Regions from separate parts of the Streptomyces sp. W16 genome, predicted to be linked through region 1. Evidence: riboswitches for the same ligand, from Rfam matches in the RefSeq annotation. Region 1 holds a riboswitch; the other holds the start of a gene.
The links. Region 1 has a riboswitch for cobalamin ahead of R6V09_RS05345 (ribonucleoside-diphosphate reductase subunit alpha). Riboswitches for the same ligand answer to the same signal wherever they lie in the genome.
Positions count from the first base shown of each region.

Region 1 (7,883 bases):
GCACGGCAACGGCCCGGTCTTCGCCGGCTCGCTCTTCCCGTTCGTCTTCATCACGATCGCCTGCGGCGCCCTGTCCGGCTTCCACTCGCTGATATCGAGCGGTACGACGCCGAAGATGATCCAGAAGGAAACCCAGATCCGCATGATCGGCTACGGCGCCATGCTGATGGAGTCGTCCGTCGCCGTCATGGCACTGGTCGCCGCGAGCATCATCGACCCGGGTCTCTACTTCGCGATGAACGCCCCGTCGGGCGCGATCGGCACAACGGTGCAGAACGCCTCGCAGGTGGTGAGCAGTTGGGGCTACCACATCTCCCCCGCCGACCTCGCGCAGGCCGCGAAGAACGTCGACGAGGCCAGCCTGCTGTCCCGCACCGGCGGGGCGCCCACCCTCGCGGTCGGCGTCTCGGAGATCTTCGCCAAGGTCACCGGCGGGAGCCTGCGCGCCTTCTGGTACCACTTCGCGATCATGTTCGAGGCGCTGTTCATCCTGACCGCGCTGGACGCGGGCACGCGCGTGGGCCGGTTCATGCTCCAGGACATGCTGGGGAACGTCTACCGGCCCTTCAAGAACGTGAGTTGGAAGCCGGGCCTGGCCCTGACGAGCGCGATCGTGTGCGCACTCTGGGGCTACTTCCTCTGGGTAGGCGTCCACGAACCCCTCGGCGGGATCAACCAGCTCTTCCCGATCTTCGGCATCTCCAACCAGCTCCTCGCCGCCGTCGCCCTGGCCGTCTGCACCACCCTCCTGGTGAAGTCCGGGCGCCTCAAGTGGGCCTGGATCACCGGGGTTCCGCTCGCCTGGGACGCGACGGTCACCCTGACCGCGAGCTGGCAGAAGGTGTTCTCCAGCGACCCGAAGGTCGGCTTCTTCAAGCAGCGATCCGTCTTCCAGGACGCGATCGACGCGGGCAAGGTCCTGCCGCCCGCCAAGAACATGGACGACATGCACACCGTCGTCACCAACTCCACGGTGGACGGAGTGCTTTCGGCCATTCTCGCGGTGCTGGTCGTGGTCGTCATCGCGGACGCCCTTCGCGTCTGCGTTCGACACGTCCGCCGCCCAGCGCTCTCCACACTGAGCGAGACACCGTACGTCGAGTCGAAGATCGTGGCACCGGCCGGGCTGATCCCGACCCGGGAGGAGAAGGAAGAGGAGGCGACGGCACGCGATGTGGTCGGCGTTCAGGCGGGCGACTAGCGGAGTGCGCTGGTATGTCCGGGAGTTGACGGACGAGTCGGCGTACGAGCGGTATGTCGCGCATGTACGCCGGGACCACCCGGACGCCGAGGTCCCGAGCCGACGCGACTTCGAACGGATGCGGACGGACCGCCAGGAGGCCGACCCGAGGCAGGGCTTCCGCTGCTGCTGACCCCTGCCGTTGACACCGATGTCGGGCCTTCACTAAATCGACATGCCGATATGCGGACGGGGTCTTTCGCTGCGGTGATTCCGTGACCTACATTGCCTGCGCGTTACACAGGCGATCATTGAGGTGACGGAGCCGCGATATGTCAGATGTACCCGAAGTTCCGCCCGAAACCGGACCACCCCTGGTGACACCGGCCCGCGCCGTCATCACCGTCTGCCTGCTGGCGCCCTTCGTGGCGCTGCTCTGGGTCGGCTCCTACACCAAGATCGACCCCACGTTCATCGGCATCCCGTTCTTCTACTGGTACCAGATGCTGTGGGTGCTGATCTCGACCGCGCTGACCATGACCGCCTACAAGCTCTGGCAGCGTGACCAGCGCACCCGCCACGGAGGCAACCGGTGAACGACGGCGTGAACGGCGTCGCTCTCGGCGTCTTCATCTTCTTCTTCCTGGCCGTCACCGTCCTGGGCTTCCTGGCCGCCCGCTGGCGCCGGGCCGACAGCGAGCAGAGCCTCGACGAATGGGGCCTGGGCGGACGGTCGTTCGGCACCTGGGTCACCTGGTTCCTGCTGGGCGGCGACCTCTACACGGCGTACACGTTCGTCGCGGTCCCGGCGGCGGTCTACGCGGCGGGCGCGGCCGGCTTCTTCGCAGTCCCCTACACGATCCTCGTCTACCCCCTCATCTTCACGTTCCTGCCCCGCCTCTGGTCGGTGTCGCACAAGCACGGATATGTGACGACGTCCGACTTCGTGCGCGGACGCTTCGGCTCGAAGGGGCTGTCGCTGGCGGTGGCGGTCACCGGCATCCTCGCGACCATGCCGTACATCGCGCTCCAACTGGTCGGCATCCAGGCCGTGTTGGACGTCATGGGCGTGGGCGGCAGCGCCAACTCCAACTGGTTCGTGAAGGACCTGCCACTGCTGATCGCGTTCGCCGTGCTGGCCGCGTACACCTACTCGTCCGGCCTGCGGGCGCCCGCGCTGATCGCGTTCGTGAAGGACGGGCTGATCTACATCGTGATCACGGTGGCGATCATCTACATCCCGATCAAGCTCGGCGGCTTCGACGACATCTTCAGCAAGGCGGGCGCCAAGTTCAAGGCGGCGGGAGCGGGCGGCCTGGTCCCCGCACCGGCGGGCCAATGGACGTACGCCACACTGGCGTTGGGCTCGGCACTGGCCCTGTTCATGTACCCCCACTCGATCACCGCGACCCTGTCCTCCAAGAGCCGCAACGTGATCCGCCGCAACACCACGATCCTGCCGCTGTATTCACTGATGCTGGGCCTGCTCGCACTGCTCGGCTTCATGGCGATCGCGGCCGGAGTCAAGGTCACCAACGGGCAGTTGGCGATCCCGCAGCTCTTCGAGAACATGTTCCCGGACTGGTTCGCGGGCGTGGCCTTCGCGGCGATCGGCATCGGAGCGCTGGTCCCCGCGGCCATCATGTCCATCGCGGCGGCGAACCTCTTCACCCGCAACATCTACAAGGACTTCATCAAACCGGACGCGACCCCGGCCCAGGAGACCAAGGTCTCGAAGATCGTCTCGCTCCTGGTGAAGGTAGGCGCCCTGGCCTTCGTCCTGACGATGGACAAGACGGTGGCGATCAACTTCCAGTTGCTCGGCGGCATCTGGATCCTCCAGACCTTCCCGTCCCTGGTCGGCGGCCTCTTCACCCGCTGGTTCCACCGCTGGGCCCTGCTGGCCGGCTGGGCGGTCGGCATGATCTACGGCACGTTGGCGGCCTACGGGGTGGCGTCTCCGACCCAGGACCACTTCGGCGGCTCGTCCAAGAAGATCCCCGGCATCGGCGAGATCGGCTACATCGGCCTGACGGCATTCGTACTGAATGTCGTGGTGACGGTGGTGCTGACGTTCGTACTGAAGGCGCTCAAGGCCCCAGAGGGCGTGGACGAGACAAACCCCAGCGACTACACGGCAGACGCAGGCGACCCGGGAGTGAAGGAGGAGCTCCCCGTGATCGCCGGTCACTGACTCCACCTAAGGGGCGCGGGGAACTGCGCGACCAGCCACACACGACCCGCAGCGGGCCGCCGAAAAGCAAGACCATCGGCGGCCCGCTTTCGTACACACTCACCTACATGGACATCCTCATCCGCCGAGCAGACCCCACCGAATACGACCCCCTCGGCAACCTCACAGCCCAGGCCTACCTAGAAGATGGCCTACTCGACTACGGCGAGACCGACCCGTACCTCCCCGTACTGAAGGACGTAGCAAGCCGGGCCGCAGCCGCCGAAGTCCTCGTCGCGATGGACGGCGACCACCTCCTCGGCGGCGTCACCTTCGTCCAAGGCCCCGGCCCCGTGGCCGACATCGCCCGCCCCGGCGAGGCAGAGATCCGCGCACTCGCGGTCGCCCGCGCCGCCCGAGGCCGTGGTGCGGGCGAGACCCTGGTACGCGCCTGCATCGACCGCGCCCGAGCCACAGAAGCCTGCACAGCCATCGTCCTGTCGACCCAGAGCTCGATGCACGCGGCCCACCGCATCTACGAACGCCTGGGTTTCGTCCGCACACCCGACCGGGACTGGAATCCCGTGCCGCATCTGGACGATCTCACTCTGCTCACCTACAAGCTGACGCTCTGAAACCACCGCGACACAACATCTGGTGGTGGCGTGACGGGCGGGCACAAGATGTATGCTCATGCTCGCTGTCGCCGCAGGGGAATCCGGTGCGAATCCGGAACTGTCCCGCAACGGTGTACTTACGTGCATATGCACGCATGGTCAGTCCGAGGACCTGCCGACGGCGCGCCCGGCCACCCGGCCAGGGCGCATGACGTCCGGGCCTCGTGGAGTGGGCCGGTGGACGCGACGCCCCGTGCGCTCGTGTACTGCCGCCTGCCCTCAGCGAGGCCCTGTGCCGAGCGAGGGAGAGCCCCACCGTGACCATCGCGCCAGCAGAGCCGGCATCAGCGACCCAGGCGAACGAGGCGAACGCAGCGACCGGAACCACCATTCCCGGTACGGCCGTTCCCGGAGCGACCGTTCCCGGAGCCGACGGCCCCGGCGCCGCGATCCTGCGGACCCTGACCGAGCTGACCGCCGACCTTCCCGACGCCGACCCCGGCCGGGTCGCCGCCGCCACGTTGCGCGGCCGGTCCGCGCACGCGGACGTGGCGGAACTGCGCGAACTGGCCACGGAGGCCGCCGCCGGCCTCATCTCCGAGGACCCCGTCTACTCCCGCCTCGCCGCCCGCCTGCTGACGGTCGGCATCGCCGCCGAGGCCGCCTCCCAGGGCGTCACGACGTTCACCGAGTCCGTCGCCGTGGGCCACCGCGAGGGCCTCATCGCCGACCGCACCGCCGAGTTCGTGACGCTGCACGCGGCCCGCCTCGACGCGCTGATCGACACGGAGGCCGACGACCGCTTCGGCTACTTCGGCCTGCGCACCCTGCACAGCCGTTACCTGCTCCGCCACCCGATCACCCGCAAGGTCATCGAGACGCCCCAGCACTTCATGCTGCGCGTGGCGTCCGGTCTCGCGGAGGACGACAGCACCCGCGCCCTGGACGAAGTAGCCGCGCTCTACCGCCTGATGAGCCGCCTCGACTACCTCCCCTCCTCCCCCACCCTCTTCAACTCCGGCACCCGGCACCCCCAGATGTCGTCCTGCTACCTCCTCGACTCCCCGCTGGACGAGCTGGACTCCATCTACGACCGCTACCACCAGGTCGCCCGCCTCTCGAAGCACGCCGGTGGCATCGGACTCTCGTACTCCCGCATCCGCAGCCGCGGTTCGCTGATCCGCGGCACGAACGGGCACTCCAACGGCATCGTCCCGTTCCTGAAGACGCTGGACGCCTCGGTCGCCGCGGTGAACCAGGGCGGCCGGCGCAAGGGTGCCGCCGCCGTGTACCTGGAGACCTGGCACTCCGACATCGAGGAGTTCCTGGAACTGCGGGACAACACCGGTGAGGACGCCCGCCGTACGCACAACCTGAACCTGGCGCACTGGATCCCGGACGAGTTCATGCGCCGGGTGAACGAGGACGGCATCTGGTCGCTGTTCTCGCCGGCCGACGTGCCCGAGCTGGTCGACCTGTGGGGCGACGAGTTCGACGCGGCCTACCGCAAGGCGGAGGCGCAGGGCCTGGCCAAGAAGACCATCCCGGCCCGTGACCTCTACGGCCGCATGATGCGCACCCTCGCGCAGACCGGCAACGGCTGGATGACCTTCAAGGACGCGGCCAACCGCACCGCCAACCAGACGGCCGAGCCGGGCCACACCGTGCACTCCTCGAACCTCTGCACGGAGATCCTGGAGGTCACGGACGACGGCGAGACGGCGGTCTGCAACCTGGGTTCGGTGAACCTGGGCGCGTTCGTCACCAATGGTGAGCTGGACTGGGAGCGGCTGGACGAGACGGTCCGCACCGCCGTCACCTTCCTCGACCGTGTCGTCGACATCAACTTCTACCCGACCGAGCAGGCGGGCCGCTCCAACGCCCGCTGGCGCCCGGTCGGCCTGGGCGCGATGGGCCTCCAGGACGTCTTCTTCAAGTTGCGCGTCCCCTTCGACTCCCCCCAGGCGCAGGCCCTTTCGACGCGCATCGCCGAGCGCATCATGCTCGCCGCGTACCAGGCCTCCGCCGACCTCGCCGAGCGCAACGGCCCGCTGCCGGCCTGGGAGAAGACCCGTACGGCCCGGGGTGTCCTGCACCCCGACCACTACGACGTAGAGCTGAACTGGCCGGAGCGCTGGGCCGCGCTGCGGGAACGTATCGCCCAAGTCGGCATGCGCAACAGCCTGTTGCTGGCGATCGCGCCCACCGCCACCATCGCCTCGATCGCGGGCGTGTACGAGTGCATTGAGCCGCAGGTGTCCAACCTGTTCAAGCGCGAGACGCTGTCCGGCGAGTTCCTCCAGGTCAACTCGTACCTGGTGAACGAGCTGAAGCAGCTCGGCGTGTGGGACGCCCGCACCCGGGAGGCGCTGCGCGACGCCAACGGCTCGGTGCAGGGCTTCAGTTGGATCCCGGCCGACGTGCGCGCCCTGTACCGGACGGCCTGGGAGATCCCGCAGCGCGGCCTGATCGACATGGCCGCCGCCCGCACCCCGTTCCTGGACCAGTCCCAGTCCCTGAACCTGTTCCTGGAGACGCCGACGATCGGCAAGCTCTCCTCGATGTACGCGTACGCCTGGAAGCAGGGCCTGAAGACGACGTACTACCTGCGCTCGCGCCCGGCGACCCGCATCGCCCGCGCGGCCCAGGCCCAAGCCCAACCCACCGTCCCCGTACAGCAGTTGACGCCCGACGAAGACGCGGTCGCCTGCTCCCTGGAAAACCCCGAGTCCTGCGAGGCCTGCCAGTAATGAGCTCCACCGAAAAGAACCTCCTCGACCCGGGCTTCGAGCTGACCCTCCGCCCCATGCGCTACCCGGACTTCTACGAGCGCTACCGGGACGCGATCAAGAACACCTGGACCGTCGAGGAGGTCGACCTCCACTCGGACGTCTCCGACCTCGCGAAGCTGTCGCCGGGCGAGCAGCACATGATCGGGCGACTGGTCGCGTTCTTCGCGACGGGCGACTCGATCGTGGCGAACAACCTCGTGCTGACGCTGTACAAGCACATCAACTCCCCCGAGGCGCGGCTCTACTTGAGCCGTCAGCTCTTCGAGGAGGCCGTGCACGTCCAGTTCTACCTGACGCTCCTCGACACCTACCTCCCCGACCCGGAGGACAGGGCCGCCGCCTTCGACGCGGTGGAGAACATCCCCTCCATCCGCGAGAAGGCCGAGTTCTGCTTCAAGTGGATCAACGAGGTCGAGAAGCTGGACAGCCTCCAGACCCAGGCCGACCGCCGCCGCTTCCTCCTCAACCTGATCTGCTTCGCCGCGTGCATCGAGGGGCTGTTCTTCTACGGCGCGTTCGCGTACGTCTACTGGTTCCGCAGCCGGGGCCTCCTGCACGGTCTTGCGACCGGCACCAACTGGGTGTTCCGCGACGAGACCATGCACATGAGCTTCGCCTTCGAGGTGGTCGACACCGTGCGCAAGGAGGAGCCGGAGCTCTTCGACGACCAGCTCCAGCAGGAGGTGACCGACATGCTGCGCGAAGCCGTCGAGGCGGAGCTGCAGTTCGGGCGTGATCTGTGCGGTGAGGGTCTGCCGGGCATGAACACCGACTCGATGCGCCAGTACCTGGAGTGTGTGGCGGACCAGCGCCTCCAGCGGCTGGGCTTCGCTCCGGTCTACGGCTCCGAAAACCCCTTCTCCTTCATGGAGTTGCAGGGTGTGCAGGAGCTGACCAACTTCTTCGAGCGCCGCCCGTCGGCGTACCAGGTGGCCGTGGCGGGCACGGTCGACCTGGACGAGGACTTCTAGCCCCACCCCCCTCGACGCCCTTTATCTGCCTCTTACTTCGCGGACGACCCATGGAGCTTCCATGGGTCGTCCATGGAGTTTCTATGGAGCGGCAAAGTTCATGGGGTGCGTCTGTTCGCGGTCTCGTCGGCCCAGCTACGTTCTGCCCGT
Region 1 covers NZ_JAWOAI010000024.1:8,255-16,137, reverse strand. The annotation lists gene R6V09_RS05370 (carbon starvation CstA family protein) at 1-1,201, shown strand, start outside; gene R6V09_RS05365 (YbdD/YjiX family protein) at 1,173-1,373, shown strand; gene R6V09_RS05360 (DUF3311 domain-containing protein) at 1,513-1,776, shown strand; gene mctP (monocarboxylate uptake permease MctP) at 1,773-3,374, shown strand; gene R6V09_RS05350 (GNAT family N-acetyltransferase) at 3,482-3,988, shown strand; cobalamin riboswitch at 4,031-4,187, shown strand; gene R6V09_RS05345 (ribonucleoside-diphosphate reductase subunit alpha) at 4,288-6,720, shown strand; gene R6V09_RS05340 (ribonucleotide-diphosphate reductase subunit beta) at 6,720-7,733, shown strand.

Region 2 (7,483 bases), on a different contig from region 1:
AGTTCGCCGCGTATCTGCGCGGGCGTTATCCGGGTCAGGATCTTGTGGTCCCAGGTGTGGCTGGCCACCTCGTGCCCCTCGGCGGCCATGCGCTTGACCAGCTCCGGGTACTTCGCGATGTGCCCCTTGCCGAGCAGGAAGAAGGTCGCCGGGACCTGCTTCTCCTTCAGGATGTCGAGCAGCCGCGCCGAGTTCTCGCTCGGCCCGGCGTCGAAGGTCAGCGCGATGCACTTCGCCTCACGGCAGTCGACCGTCCCGAAACGGGCCTGCGCGGTCGCCGACACGGCATGTGCCCGGGCGGCGGCGGGCGCGGTCGTGTCGAGCTTGGTGCACCCGCTCGACGCAAGGGCCAGCGAGGCGACCGCCACAAACATGCCGACGGCACGCAACCCGGCCCGGGTTCTTTTCCTCTTCTTCTGCAGAGACCTCAGAGATGGCATGTCCAGACTATACATACCGAGTATATACGGTGTGTATAGTTGATCGAGGATGCTCAGGGAGGGCGACCCCGTCCCCGCGTCAGCGGGTCTCGGCCCCCAGCTCCCGCCCGAGGCGCAGGTTCCATCTCCCGGACTGTCCGCTGAGGTCGGTCGCGGTCAGCGGGGGCACGTCGAGCCGCCAGAAGGCCGGCCCGGGCGCGCCGAGGATCGCGACAGCCAGGGCTCGGACGAGCTCCTGTTCCACGACCGCGAGGGTCCTGCCCTCGAACGTCGCCGCGGCCTCCAGCCACCCGGCCGCCCGCTCGCACAGCGCCCGCACCGACTCGCCGCCGTGGGGCACCGCGTCCGGGTCCGACAGCCAGGACAACACCGCGTCCGGCTCCCGCGCCAGCACCTCGTCGAGCGTCAGGCCCCGCCAGCGGCCCATGTCGAGACCCGCCAACTCCGGCTCCGGCACGGCCGCGAGGCCGAGCGCGGACGCCGTCTCCCGGCAGCGCACGGTGGGGGAGACCAGCACCCGGTCGGCCGCCCCGAGCGAACCGGCGGCGGACTCGGCGCGGGCCCTGCCGCTCGGGTCGAGCGGGCTGCCGTCGTCGAACCGGGCCTCCCGCAGGGACCGGTTCAACGCCGGTGAGATCAGGGTGATGCGGCTGGTCACTCGGTCGCTCCAGTTCTCCGGTCGGGCTGTACGGACATCGTCCCCCTGTGCCGCAGGGTGGGGGCGGCCGGGAGGATGTTCCCCCGGCCGCCCCCACCTTCGGGTCAGGAACCGGCCAGTTCCTCACGGACCGTACGGGCCGCGGCGACCAGGTTCTCCAGCGACGCGCGGGTCTCGGGCCAGCCGCGGGTCTTCAGACCGCAGTCCGGATTGACCCACAGCCGCTCCGGCGGAATGGCCTCAAGTCCCTTGCGCAGCAAGGCCGCGGCCTCGTCCGGGCTCGGGACGCGCGGCGAGTGGATGTCGTACACGCCGGGTCCCGCCTCACGCGGATAACCGTGCCCGGCCAGCTCACGGGCCACCTGCATGTGCGAGCGGGCGGCCTCCAGGCTGATGACGTCCGCGTCGAGATCGTCGATGGCCTGCACGATGTCGCCGAACTCGGCGTAGCACATGTGGGTGTGGATCTGAGTGTCCGGCCGGACACCGGCAGTGGTGAGGCGGAACGCCTCCGTCGCCCAGCCGAGATACGCCTCCCGGTCCGCCGCGCGCAGCGGAAGCGTCTCGCGCAGCGCCGGTTCGTCGACCTGGATGACCGAAGTCCCCGCCGCCTCAAGGTCGTTGACCTCGTCGCGCAGGGCGAGGGCGACCTGCCGGGCGGTGTCGCCGAGCGGCTGGTCGTCGCGGACGAAGGACCAGGCGAGCATGGTGACGGGCCCGGTGAGCATGCCCTTGACCGGCCGTGAGGTGAGGGACTGGGCGTACGTCGTCCAGCGGACCGTCATCGGCTCGGGGCGGGAGATGTCGCCGGCCAGGATCGGTGGCCGGACGTAACGGGTGCCGTAGGACTGGACCCAGCCGTGCTGCGTGGCGAGGTAGCCCGTCAGCTGCTCGGCGAAGTACTGGACCATGTCGTTGCGTTCGGGCTCGCCGTGCACCAGGACGTCGAGGCCGGTCTTCTCCTGGAAGGAGATCACCTCGCCGATCTCCGCCCTGATGCGCTCCTCGTACCCGGCCGTGCCGATCCGGTTCGCCCTCAAGTCCGCGCGGGCGGTGCGCAGTTCGGCGGTCTGCGGGAACGAGCCGATCGTGGTGGCCGGCAGCAGCGGCAGACCGAGACGCGCCCGCTGGGCGGTGGTCCGCTCGCCGTACGGCTGCGAGCGCCGGGCGTCGGCCTCTGTGACGGCGGCGGTACGGGCCCGTACGGCGGGGTCCCGGGTGATCGGGGAGCCCGCGCGGGAGGCCAGGTCGGCCCGGTTCGCGGCCAGTTGGGCGGAGATCGTGCCGGTGCCCCGGGCCAGGCCCTCGGCGAGGGTGACGATCTCGCGCGTCTTCTGCCTCGCGAACGCGAGCCAGCGCAGGATCTGCGGTTCGATGTCCCGTTCGGCGGCGGCATCGAGCGGGACGTGCAGCAGCGAGCAGGAGGCGGCCACGTCGACCCGGTCGGCAAGACCGAGCAACGTGCCCAGTGTGGCAAGGGACTTGGTGAGATCGTTGACCCAGATGTTGCGGCCGTCGACCACCCCGGCGATCAGCCGCTTGCCGGGCAGCCCGCCCACCGCGGCCAGGGCGTCCAGGTTGGCGGCGGCGGCCTCGGTGAAGTCGAGCGCCAGCCCCTCCACCGGAGCCTTCGCCAGCACCGGCAGCGCGTCGCCGAGCCGGTCGAAGTACGAGGCGACCAGCAACTTCGGCCGGTCCGTGAGCGCGCCGAGGTCACGGTAGGCGCGCTCGGCGGCGTTCAGCTCGGCCGGGGTCCGGTCCTGGACGAGCGCGGGCTCGTCGAGCTGCGCCCACTCCGCGCCCGCCGCCCGCAGATCGGCGAGGACCTCGGCGTACACCGGCAGCAGCCGGTCCAGCAGCGTCAGCGGATCGAAGTCCGCGGCAACTCCGGGCGCGGGCTTGGCGAGCAGCAGATAGGTGACCGGGCCGACGAGCACCGGCCGGGCGGTGAGGCCCAGGGCGAGGGCCTCCTTCAACTCCGCGACCTGCTTGGTGGAGTCGGTGGTGAACGCGGTGTCCGGGCCCAACTCGGGCACCAGATAGTGGTAGTTGGTGTCGAACCACTTCGTCATCTCCAGCGGCGCCACGTCCTGCGTGCCGCGCGCCATCGCGAAGTACCCGTCCAGCGCGTCGAGTTCGACGGCGGCGCGGTGGCGGGCGGGGATCGCGCCGACCATGACACTGGTGTCCAGGACATGGTCGTAGTACGAGAAGTCGCCGGTCGGCACTTCGTGGATGCCGGCCTCGGCCAGTTGCCGCCAGTTGGCGCGGCGCAGTTCGGCCGCGGTGGCCCGGAGGGCGTCGGCGTCGACGCGGCCCTTCCAGTAGCCCTCGACGGCCTTCTTCAGTTCCCGGCCCTGGCCCTGACGGGGGTAGCCGTACACGGTGGCCCGTGCTGCCGCGGCTGCGGACTTCGCTGTCACGGAACTCTCCTTCGCGAGATGACTCCCTGAGATCCCGGGACGGGACGAGAGCGCGAAGGAACGTCAGACCGGAGTTCGTACCTGCCGGTATGTACGCCGACCCGCCCACGAGGTCACCGGGATTCCGCGCACGAATGCTTCGCGTGCGGGCAGTTGGCAGGTCTTCGGACTCGCGGGCACGGCCTCCGTTCGACCGGAGGACACCTACTGGCCGTCGCTTCCCAGGTCCTGTTGTCGGACCCAGTGCGTATGACGGCGGTCGTTCCTGCTCACCGCTGCGGGGCAGTCCCGGAATTTCACCGGGTTCCCTCTTGCGACGCGTCCGTCTGGCTGACGGGGCGAACCAGCTGCGTGGGTCAGCGTAGCGGGTAGGTCGAGTTTTGGCTTTCGGCCGGTGGGGGCTGGTCGCGCCCCGCGGCGGAGCCGCATATCGATACAGCCCCGCGCCCCTGGGGTAGCTAGCTGGGCCCGGTTTTAAAGGCTCGGAGGATTTCCTCTGCCGCCAGCGTTGCTGTCAACTCGCCCTCACGTACCTGGCGTTCGAGGACCGGCGCCAGCGCACGTACCGTCGGATCCGAGTGCAGCCGCCCAAGCAACTCGTCGCGGACCATCGTCCACGTCCAATCCACCTGCTGCTCACGGCGTTTGGCGGCCAGGCGGCCCGTGGAGTCCAGGAGTGAGCGGTGTTGTTCCAGGCGTTCCCAGACTGTGTCCAGGCCGGTGTTCTCCCGGGCGCTGCAGCTCAGGACCGGCGGGGTCCAGGCGGCGTCGGCGGGATGCATCAGGCGCAGTGCGCCCGCCAACTCCCTTGCCGCGCCCCGCGCGTCCCGCTCGTGCGGGCCGTCCGCCTTGTTGACGGCGATGACGTCCGCCAGCTCCAGGACGCCCTTCTTGATGCCCTGTAGCTGGTCGCCCGTGCGGGCCAGGGTCAACAACAGGAAGGAGTCGACCATGTTGGCCACGGCGGTCTCGGACTGGCCCACGCCGACCGTCTCGACGAGTACGACGTCGTAGCCCGCCGCCTCCATGACCACGATCGACTCCCGGGTCGCCTTCGCGACGCCGCCGAGAGTGCCGGCGGTGGGAGAGGGGCGGACAAAGGCCGCCGGGTCCACGGCCAGGCGTTCCATGCGGGTCTTGTCGCCGAGGATCGAGCCGCCGGTCCGGGTGGAGGACGGGTCGACGGCGAGCACCGCGACCCGGAAGCCGAGCGAGGTCAGCAGTGTGCCGAACGCGTCGATGAACGTCGACTTGCCCACGCCCGGGACACCGCTGACGCCGATCCGCCGCGCCTTTCCACTGTGCGGCAGCAGTTCGGTCAGCAACTCCTGGGCCATGGCCCGGTGTTGGGGTTTCGTCGACTCGACGAGCGTGATGGCGCGGGCCACCAGTGCCCGCTTGCCGTCGAGTACGCCCTTCACATAGGTGTCGACATCGATCACGAGGTGTGCCCGAGGTCGGTGGCCAGCCGCTCGACCAGGTCGTAGGCCGCGTCCGGGATCACCGTCCCGGGCGGGAACACGGCCGCCGCGCCCATCTCCAGGAGCGTCGGTACGTCCTGCGGCGGGATGACTCCGCCGACCACGATCATGATGTCCTCGCGGCCCTCCTCGGCGAGGGACTCCTTCAGCGCCGGTACGAGCGTGAGGTGCCCTGCCGCCAGCGAGGAGACCCCGACGACGTGCACGTCTGCCTCGACGGCCTGGCGGGCCACCTCGCCGGGGGTCTGGAAGAGGGGGCCGACGTCGACGTCGAAGCCGAGGTCGGCGAAGGCGGTGGCGATGACCTTCTGGCCGCGGTCGTGGCCGTCCTGGCCCATCTTGGCGACCAGGATGCGCGGGCGGCGGCCCTCGGCCTCCTCGAACTCGGCCACCAGGGTGCGGGTGCGCTCGACGGACGGGGACTCGCCGGCTTCGGTGCGGTACACACCGGAGATCGTACGGATCTGGCTCGCGTGCCGCCCGTACACCTTCTCCAGCGCGTCGGAGATCTCGCCGACCGTGGCCTTCGCGCGGGCCGCGTTCACCGCCAGCTCCAGCAGGTTGCCCTCACCACCCGCTGCGCGGGTCAGCGCGTCCAGCGAGTCCTGAGTGGCCTGTTCGTCGCGCTCGGCGCGCAACCGCCGTAGTTTCTCGATCTGTTGGGTGCGTACCGAGGAGTTGTCGACCTTGAGGACGTCGATCTGCTCGTCGGTCTCCACGCGGTACTTGTTGACGCCGATGACCGGCTGGCGCCCGGAGTCGATGCGGGCCTGGGTGCGGGCCGCGGCCTCCTCGATGCGCAGCTTGGGGATGCCCGCGTCGATGGCCTTGGCCATACCCCCTGCGGCCTCGACCTCCTCGATGTGCTGCCAGGCGCGGCGTGCGAGGTCGTAGGTGAGCTTCTCGATGTACGCGCTGCCGCCCCACGGGTCGATGACCCGGGTGGTGCCGGACTCCTGCTGGATGAGGAGTTGGGTGTTGCGGGCGATGCGCGCCGAGAAGTCGGTGGGCAGTGCGAGGGCCTCGTCCAGGGCGTTGGTGTGCAGCGACTGGGTGTGGCCCTGCGTCGCGGCCATCGCCTCGACGCACGTCCGCGTGACGTTGTTGAAGACGTCCTGCGCGGTCAGCGACCAGCCCGAGGTCTGTGAATGGGTGCGCAGGGAGAGGGACTTGGCGTTCTGCGGGTCGAACTGTTTCACCAGCTTGGCCCACAGCAGGCGGGCCGCCCGCAGCTTCGCGATCTCCATGAAGAAGTTCATGCCGATCGCCCAGAAGAAGGAGAGCCGGGGCGCGAACGCGTCCACGTCCATCCCCGCGGCCCGGCCCGCCCGGATGTACTCCACCCCGTCCGCGAGGGTGTACGCCAGCTCCAAGTCGGCCGTCGCGCCCGCCTCTTGGATGTGGTACCCGGAGATGGAGATCGAGTTGTAGCGGGGCATCCGCTGAGAGGTGTAGGCGAAGATGTCGGAGATGATCCGCATCGACGGCTTCGGCGGATAGATGTAGGTGTTGCGGACCATGAACTCCTTGAGGATGTCGTTCTGGATGGTCCCGGCCAACTTCTCGGGCGGTACGCCCTGTTCCTCCGCCGCCACGATGTAGAGGGCGAGTACGGGCAGTACGGCGCCGTTCATCGTCATCGACACGGTCATCTTGTCGAGGGGGATGCCGTCGAAGAGCTGCCGCATGTCGTAGATCGAGTCGATCGCCACGCCCGCCATGCCGACGTCACCGGTGACGCGAGGGTGGTCGCTGTCGTAACCCCGGTGCGTGGGCAGGTCGAAGGCGACCGACAGGCCCTTCTGACCGGCCGCCAGGTTGCGCCGGTAGAAGGCGTTGGACTCCTCGGCCGTGGAGAAGCCCGCGTACTGGCGGATCGTCCAGGGCTGGTTGACGTACATCGTCGGGTACGGGCCGCGCAGATACGGCGCGATGCCGGGGTAGGTGGCCAGGAAGTCCAGGCCCTCCAGGTCCTGCCCGGTGTACAGCGGTTTGACCGCGATGCCCTCCGGGGTCTCCCAGAGGAGGTCGTCGCCGCCCGCCGCCTTCTTGACGGCGTCGCGCCATTCGTCGGCACCGGCTTCGGCGGCCGGGGCCCCCAGCTCGATCCCGGAGAAGTCGGGGATGCGCCCCATCGCTGCCATCAGGACACTCCCATGCGGTCGAGGGTGGCGGACAGTACGGCTACGGCGTCACAGCCCGCGAAGACGTAGGCGTCGACACCGGGGTACTGCCCGGGACGGCCCGCGAGGAACACGTGCCCGGCACCGGCCGACCTCAACTCCCCGGCGACCGAAGCCGCTTGCTCCTCGTACAGGGCGTCGCTGGAGCACAGACAGGCCTCGGTGGCACCGCTGTCCGCGAACTCGCCCCCGGTGACGGGCTCGATGCCGCCCGCCTGGAACAGGTTCGAGGCGAAGGTGAGGCGCGCGGTGTGCGCGGCGGCCGGGCCGAGGGCGGCCAGGAAGATGCGCGGACGGG
Region 2 covers NZ_JAWOAI010000291.1:1,307-8,789, forward strand. The annotation lists gene R6V09_RS31755 (polysaccharide deacetylase family protein) at 1-374, opposite strand, end outside; gene R6V09_RS31760 (histidine phosphatase family protein) at 520-1,098, opposite strand; gene metE (5-methyltetrahydropteroyltriglutamate--homocysteine S-methyltransferase) at 1,203-3,521, opposite strand; cobalamin riboswitch at 3,660-3,884, opposite strand; gene meaB (methylmalonyl Co-A mutase-associated GTPase MeaB) at 3,980-4,963, opposite strand; gene scpA (methylmalonyl-CoA mutase) at 4,960-7,146, opposite strand; gene R6V09_RS31780 (methylmalonyl-CoA mutase subunit beta) at 7,146-7,483, opposite strand, start outside.
Region 2: another riboswitch for cobalamin. It lies ahead of metE (5-methyltetrahydropteroyltriglutamate--homocysteine S-methyltransferase); the one in region 1 lies ahead of R6V09_RS05345 (ribonucleoside-diphosphate reductase subunit alpha).